Linked DNA regions of Pueribacillus theae. The protein of the gene in region 2 binds, or shares a complex with, the protein of the main gene of each other region. Links are inferred from orthologs where the notes say so. Each region holds a gene or a part of one and is shown on either strand. Other genes may lie near its edges.

Region 1 (3,762 bases), on a different replicon or contig from region 2:
TGAAAAATATGGTTCACTGTTTCATACGTTCCGAAATTAAAATCGAAATCAACGTCTTTTAACTTTTGGATGAAGCTTTCAATATACTGGGAAATTTTCAATCCGCCTGACGCTTGCTTGTACGACTGTTTTCGGTTTTCCCATCCCTTCCAATCAACAAACTCAGAAGGCGGAGCTTCAGATGGCTTGCTTTTTTCCTCAACCTTCTGTTCAGCAGCCGGCTCGTTCAAAACTTTTAAAAGCCGTTCCGCTTCTTCAGCCGTAATTTTCCCATCGTGGAGCATCTGTAATATCATCTTTCGTTCATCGCCCATGTAGTTCACACCTTTCTATTAAAATCTAGATATGGATTTTTAGTTTTTCTTCTGTCCGTTTCCTGTAACGTTTTAAAATCGGGCTGAGATATTTTCCAGTGTACGACTTCTCAACTTCTGCAACTTGCTCCGGTGTACCTGTCGCTACAATTTGTCCGCCTTTATCTCCCCCTTCAGGCCCCAAATCAATCAAATAATCAGCCGTCTTGATGACGTCAAGATTATGTTCAATGATGAGTACGGTATCCCCGTTTTCTACAAGCCTCTGAAGCACGTTGAGCAAGCGGGAAATATCATCGACGTGAAGCCCTGTCGTCGGCTCATCTAGAATGTATAATGTTTTGCCATTTGACCGGCGGTGCAGCTGGCTTGCAAGCTTGACGCGCTGCGCCTCTCCGCCAGACAGTGTGGTTGCTGATTGTCCAAGTGTAATGTAGCCTAGACCGACATCATAAAGCGTCTGAAGCTTTCGGTTAATTTTAGGGATGTTTGTGAAGAATTCCAACGCTTCCTCCACCGTCATACCAAGCACATCGGCAATATTCTTCCCCTTGTAAAGAACTTCAAGCGTTTCGCGGTTGTAACGCTTTCCGTGGCAAACTTCACATGGGACATATACATCCGGAAGAAAATGCATTTCAATTTTAATAATACCATCTCCGCGGCACGCTTCACAGCGTCCACCCTTCACATTGAAGCTAAACCGGCCTTTTTTATAGCCTCTTACTTTCGCTTCATTCGTCTGGGCAAACACATCGCGAATATCATCAAAAACCCCTGTATACGTCGCTGGGTTTGAACGCGGTGTCCTTCCGATTGGCGATTGGTCGATATCGATCACTTTCTCAAGCTCTTCCAGGCCTTTTATATCTTTATGCGCCCCTGCCTTCACTTTTGCCCGATTTAATTGCTGCGCCAGTTTTTTATACAAAATTTCATTGACAAGTGTACTTTTTCCTGAACCTGAGACACCTGTCACACATGTAAAAACACCAAGTGGAATTTTTACGTTCACATTCTTTAAATTATTTTCTGCAGCTCCAACAATTTCAAGGAACCGTTTCGTTCCATTGCGCCGCTCCAATGGAACAGGAATAAATTTAGTCCCTGACAAATATTGGCCTGTAAGGGAATTTGCGTCATTCATAATCTCTTCAGGCGTCCCAGCGGCAATCACCTCACCGCCATGCGCTCCCGCACCGGGACCGATATCAATAATATAATCAGCGGCCATCATTGTGTCTTCATCGTGTTCAACAACGATGAGCGTATTGCCGAGGTTCCGCATTTCTTCAAGTGTCGCAATCAACCGGTCGTTATCGCGTTGATGCAAACCAATGGACGGTTCATCCAAAATGTAAAGAACCCCCATTAAGCGGGAGCCGACCTGGGTGGCAAGCCGAATCCGCTGGGCCTCTCCACCCGACAACGTTCCCGCCGAGCGGCTCAATGTTAAATAATCAAGGCCAACATTGTTCAAAAAGCCGAGCCGATCGGAAATTTCACGAAGAATAAGGCGGGCAATTGCGATTTCTTTTTCAGTCAGCACCAGCTGGTTAAAGAAATCAAGCGCATCATTGACTGATAGGTTTGTGGCTTCACCGATATGCCGATCGTTTATTTTTACAGCGAGCGCTTCTTTCTTTAGGCGATAGCCTTTACATGTTGGGCATGGCTTTTGCGCCATATAACCTTCCATTTGATCCCGTACAAAGTCAGAGCTTGTTTCTTTGAAACGGCGTGCGATATTACCAATGACACCTTCAAAAGGAATGCGGTTTTCCCTTACAACGCCAAATTCGTTTTCATACCGAAAATAAATGCGCTCTCCACCGCTTCCATACAATACCTTGTCCATCGCTTCGTCTGGAAGATCTTTCACCGGCACATCCATATCAATGCCATAATGGTTGCAAACACTCTTCAAAAGCTGAGGGTAAAACTGCGAGCTTGTCGGCTCCCATGCCGCAATCGCATGTTCATTTAACGAAAGATCCCAGTTTGGAATGACGAGATCAACATCCACCTCAAGCTTCAGTCCCAACCCGTCACAAGTTGGACAAGCGCCAAAAGGACTGTTAAAGCTAAACAGTCTCGGTTCAAGCTCGCCAATTGTGAAGCCGCAATAAGGACAAGCATGGTGTTGGCTGAAAAGCAGTTCTTCATCACCGATCACATCAACAATCACGCGGCCATCCGCCAGGCCAAGGGCCACTTCAAGTGAATCGGCCAGCCTTGCCTGAACGCCATCTTTTACGATAATTCGATCAATGACAACTTCAATCGTATGCTTTTTATTTTTTTCAAGGTTGATGTCGTCCGTAATTTCACGCATTTCCCCGTCGACACGCAGCCGGACAAACCCTTGCTTTTTAATATTCTCAAGGATTTTGGCATGCTCGCCTTTCCGTCCTGAAACAATTGGTGAGAGGATTTGCATCTTTGTTCTCTCCGGATACTCCATAATCCGATCAACCATCTGTTCAATCGTTTGGGAACTGATTTCAATCCCATGCTTCGGACAAATTGGCCGGCCGATTCGTGCATACAGCAACCGTAAATAATCGTAGATTTCTGTCACTGTTCCGACAGTCGATCGCGGGTTTCGGCTCGTCGTCTTTTGGTCAATTGAAATCGCGGGAGACAGCCCTTCAATCGCATCCACATCAGGCTTATCCATTTGCCCAAGGAATTGCCTCGCATAGGCTGAGAGCGACTCGACATAGCGCCTCTGCCCTTCTGCATAAATCGTGTCAAATGCGAGGGAAGACTTCCCCGATCCTGATAAACCTGTCAGGACAATAAGCTTATCTCTCGGTATGTCGATATCAATATTTTTCAAATTGTGGACGCGGGCACCTTTTACGACAATCTTGTCTACTGCCATCGTTTCCATCCTTCCTGTTCCAACATGTTCATAAACTTAAATAAAATTTTTATGCAAAAAGGAGGACAAAAAGAGCTCAATTCACATCCTGTGAACCTCCGGACTTTTTGAACTACCTCTCATGTTTAATTAACGTTCTGCCTTCAACTCAAGAACAAGATCGCGCAATTCTGCGGCTCGTTCAAAATTAAGCTCTCTTGCTGCCTGCTTCATTTCCTTTTCTAAGTTTTGAATTGTTTTCTCACGTTCTTTTTTCGACATGTTCGATAATGCTTTCGAAGCACTGTATGTTTCAGATTCTTCCGCAGCCGCGGTTGCACGGATGATATCGCGGACTTCTTTTTGAATGGTCATCGGTGTAATGCCATGCTTTTTGTTAAACGCTTCTTGAATCTCCCGGCGCCTTTTCGTTTCAGAAATCGCGTAATTCATTGACTTTGTGATTTTATCAGCATACATAATGACATGGCCGTTCACATTCCTAGCCGCCCGCCCAATCGTTTGTACAAGCGATTGTTCTGAACGGAGAAACCCTTCTTTATCCGCATCAAGAATCGCAAC
Region 2 (4,392 bases):
GATTGAAGAACTGTTTTTCTCTCACTCATGCTTTGCTCAACTGAACTGCCAAGCGCTTTGTTTAAATGTTCTTTTTTTGATCCACCGGAAACCGCGATAAAGGTATCCCTGTCCGAAATTAAAACGGTATGCCCTGAATGCTCTGACAATGATTCTGAGTATTCCTTCGCAAAATCTCCAAGTTCACTAATGGGTGAATATTTTTTCAAAATGACTTCCCCATCACGGTCAACAAATATTTCCAAAGGATCCCCTTCGCGGATTCTTAGTGTTCGACGGATTTCTTTTGGAATGACCACTCTGCCTAAATCATCGATACGTCGTACAATCCCTGTTGCTTTCATTTCTCAGATGCCTCACTTTCTCTGTTGTAAGAAGCTGGAATAGTCACGTAAAATGGTGCCAAACAAGCAAAATTCACCATTTCCTTTCCTTTATTATCCGTCGTAACGCCTGTCTTATTCACAAAAAAGAAAACACTGTGCAATTTTTTGCTTGAGATCTTATTTCAACTCGTCTGCGGTTGTTTAATCGCTGTTTTAAAGTTTTCTAAAAGTGTTAAAAGCAACCTGATGATTTCTTTATCGCTCTCGCCTTTTGTACGCAAAATGACTTTTACTTTTTTCCCTGCTGTACCAAGATGGATTCTTCGATCGATACTGCTTACGATGCCAAATAATTTTGAAGCATCAATCAGTTCGCCCGATTCCTCGGAAAACAAAATGACAAATTCCCCTTTTGACTCTTTAATTGATTCGATCCTCAGTTCTTTTGCACGGATTTTCATACGGGACATATCAAATAAATAGGCGACTTCATCCGGATAATCTCCAAATCGATCAATCATTTCATCTTGCAGGTCATCCACATCCTGTTCGTCCGACAACGCGCGGAACCGTTTGTACATATCAATTTTCTGCCGCTCATCACGAATATAACTCGAAGGAATGTAAGCGTCCATTTTCAGCTCAATTTCCACTGGCTGCGGTTTATCTGACGGCTTCTCGCCTTTCCGTTCTTCAATGGCTTCCTTGAGCATTTGTGAGTACAAATCAAAGCCCACAGAATCTATAAAACCATGCTGTTCCGCACCAAGCAAGTTACCAGCTCCACGAATGGATAAATCACGCATCGCAATTTTAAAACCTGAACCAAGCTCTGTAAATTCTTTAATCGCTTGCAGCCTTTTTTCCGCGACCTCTGTCAACACTTTATCCCGCTGGTAGGTGAAATAGGCATACGCCACACGATTGGAACGCCCAACACGCCCACGAAGCTGATAAAGCTGGGATAATCCCATCTTGTCAGCATCATAGACGATTAACGTATTCACATTCGGGATATCGACACCTGTTTCGATAATCGTCGTACTTACGAGTACATCATAATTCCCGTCAAGAAAATCAAGCATCACATTTTCAAGCTCACCCTCCGTCATCTGGCCATGTGCATGGGCGACGCGTGCCTCAGGGATGAGCATTTTGATTTGCTCTGCCATCCTTTCGATACTTTCTACACGATTATATAGAAAATACACTTGTCCTTCTCTTGCCATTTCCCGTTCAATCGCTTCACGAATCAGCGCCGCGTTGTATTCGACGACATACGTTTGGACAGGGAACCTGTTTTCCGGAGGCGTCTCAATGACTGATAAATCCCTTACGCCAAGCATCGACATGTGAAGCGTTCTAGGGATTGGAGTAGCGGTAAGTGTGAGTACGTCAATGTTTGCTTTCATTTTTTTGATTTTTTCTTTATGCTTTACCCCAAATCTTTGCTCTTCATCAACGACAAGCAAGCCTAAATCGTGAAAAACAACATCTTTTGATAGAATACGGTGAGTGCCGACGACGACGTCGATCGTGCCGTTTTTTAATCCTTTGAGCGTTTCATTTTGCTGTTTTTTCGTCCGAAACCGGCTAAGAACAGCAATATTAATGGGATGGTCGCTAAAACGCTCTCTCATTGTTTCATAGTGCTGCTGAGCTAGAATGGTTGTTGGCACAAGAAATGCCACTTGCTTGCCGCTCATAATTGCCTTAAAAATCGCTCTTAGGGCGACTTCGGTTTTTCCATAGCCTACATCCCCGCATAAAAGGCGATCCATTGGCCGCTCCATTTCCATATCTTTCTTTATTTCTTCAATTGCCCTTAGCTGATCCTCTGTTTCTTGATAAGGGAAAGACGCTTCAAATTCTCTCTGCTCCTCCCCGTCCTTATCAAACATAAACCCTTTACTAGCTTCACGCTCCGCGTACAGCTTAATCAATTCATCCGCAATATCTTCGACAGATGATTGGACGCGCTTCTTAACCCTCTTCCAATCGTTTCCTCCAAGCGAATAAATTTTTGGGACCTTCGCTTCAGAACCGACGTATTTTTGAACTTGATCGATTTGCTCAACAGGGACATAGAGCGTGTCGTTTCCTGCATATTTGATATTGAGATAATCTTTATGAATGCCGTTAATATCGAGCGTCTCAATCCCCAAGTATTTGCCAATCCCGTGATTGACATGAACGATATAGTCACCGACTTTAAGTTCAGAATAGCTTTTGATCCGTTCGGCGTTCGACATTTTTTGGGATCGTCGCTGTTTTCGGGTTCTTTTGCTAAAAATCTCTTCTTCTGTCACAACAGCAAGGCGTTGAAGCGGCAATTCAAAACCGCTTGATAGAGCGGATGTTAAAATTTGGATTGTTCCGCTTGCTAGCGGCCTCGTTCCATCAGATAGATGGGCTTCAATGCCGTAATCGTCCAAAATTCTTTCAAGCCGCTTTGCCCGCTCTTCGTTGGCGGCCAAAAAAGCAATTGAAAAGTTCCCTTTTTTCCACCTTTCAATTTCCGTCTTTAAGACGTTCATTTGCCCATGGAATTGCTGCATCGCCTTGCTGTTAGCATTGACAACATTTTGTGGGTTCGTATGTGGAATATGGCGCAAAAAGAGGGTGAAATGTATTTTGCTGTTTGCTTGATTCTGAAAAAGCGATTCAAACGAGAAAGACATCGCAAGATCAGCTACGGTTTCCCCTTGCTCAAGAACGGAAGTATGCCATTCTGCTTCTTCCTTATCCAGTTGTTGGGACATTTCTTGAATGCGGCTCGTTTCGTCAAAAACGATCATGCCATCTTCAGGCAAATAATCTAATAAACTTGCAGGTTGTTTATATAAGATAGAGATGTATTTATAGATTCCTTGAAAGGTTTCTTTATTCTCAAGTCTTTCGATCTCGTAACGAACATGCTCTGCAATGGCTTCTTTGACGCTTTTGTTTTTCACTTTTTTCAATGTTTTTTCCAGCGCTTTCGCAAGCTGTTCTTTTCCGTAATCAAAATCTTCGGGAAACAGCGGCATCTCAGAAGCAGGGCAAATTGTAATCGTGTCAATTTTTGATTGTGAGCGCTGCGTCTCTACATCAAAAAAGCGGATGGAATCAATTTCTGTATCAAAAAGCTCAATTCGAACAGGTTGTTCCTCTGTCAAAGGATAAATATCAATGATTCCTCCGCGCATGCTAAATTCCCCCGGTGTTGAAATCATCGGGGTTCGTGAATATCCACTTGCAATTAGCAAACTTAACGTTTCCTCAATTTGAAGCTCATCGCCGACTTTAAATGTCATTGTCGCCTTTTTCCATACAGACTTCGGTGTAATCATCCTTTTCACGCCTGCAATGGACGATACAACAATTCCCCGGGGGTTCTTTCCCCATTCCAACAATACTTGAAGGCGTTGGGCTCTTAGTTCAGGACTTGCAATTGCAATTTCAGATGAAATTAAATCATTCACTGGATATAAAAAAACATTTTGGCTGCCGACTATTTCTACTAAATCATCGTAAATCTTTTGCGCTTGATATAAATTATGAGTCAAAACGAGCTGTGGGCGCTTTGCTTGTTCAAAAAACGAGGCGATAAAAAGTGCCCGTGCAGAGCCTGTAAGCCCAGCGATTAACTGTTCTTGCAAACCGGCTTCGACACCGTTGATGACTGAACCCATCTCACTTCCACTCTGAAAATAGTGTCGCAATGCCAACATGAGTTATTTTTCCCCCTTCTCAGTACGAAAATGCCTATCTATTTATTCCAGTGCAACCGTCCGTAAGACCCCCACTTCAAGATTTAGAGATTTCGAAGAAGTCTAATTGGGGGATAACGGACGCTAACACCCCGGTAAGTCTCGCTTTATTGTATAAATGAATCAAGCTGGTGAAAGATTGGGTTTCGGTCCAGCGCTTCTTGACAATTTTCGCAAATGGTTTTTACCTTTACATCACCATTTTGTTCATAGGTGATCATTTCTAATCGTTCTTCATTTGTTAAAACTTGAAAGCCTAAGCTTCTTTCCTCCACTTCAATGGCATCAATTCTACCAACCTCTTGCTGGCAATG

Evidence for each region.
Region 1: the proteins of mfd (region 2) and uvrA are in contact, whole or in part, in a crystal structure (PDB 4DFC), measured with the Escherichia coli proteins. The link is inferred for Pueribacillus theae from one-to-one orthologs.

The regions. Positions count from the first base shown.
Region 1 is NZ_QCZG01000007.1:57,841-61,602, forward strand. Bases 140-3,581 are described here. They hold uvrA (excinuclease ABC subunit UvrA), read right to left. Parts: upstream 3,202-3,581; coding sequence 340-3,201; downstream 140-339. Other genes in these bases: DCC39_RS05125 (DUF4097 family beta strand repeat-containing protein), read right to left, coding at 140-314; uvrB (excinuclease ABC subunit UvrB), read right to left, coding at 3,331-3,581. In the rest of the region: more of DCC39_RS05125, read right to left, coding at 1-139; more of uvrB, read right to left, coding at 3,582-3,762. UniProt on the Escherichia coli protein: The UvrABC repair system catalyzes the recognition and processing of DNA lesions. UvrA is an ATPase and a DNA-binding protein. A damage recognition complex composed of 2 UvrA and 2 UvrB subunits scans DNA for abnormalities.
Region 2 is NZ_QCZG01000012.1:53,794-58,185, reverse strand. Bases 309-4,380 are described here. They hold mfd (transcription-repair coupling factor), read right to left. Parts: upstream 4,040-4,380; coding sequence 509-4,039; downstream 309-508. Other genes in these bases: DCC39_RS07725 (anti-sigma-F factor Fin family protein), read right to left, coding at 4,186-4,380; spoVT (stage V sporulation protein T), read right to left, coding at 309-344. In the rest of the region: more of spoVT, read right to left, coding at 1-308; more of DCC39_RS07725, read right to left, coding at 4,381-4,392. UniProt on the Escherichia coli protein: Couples transcription and DNA repair by recognizing RNA polymerase (RNAP) stalled at DNA lesions. Mediates ATP-dependent release of RNAP and its truncated transcript from the DNA, and recruitment of nucleotide excision repair machinery to the damaged site.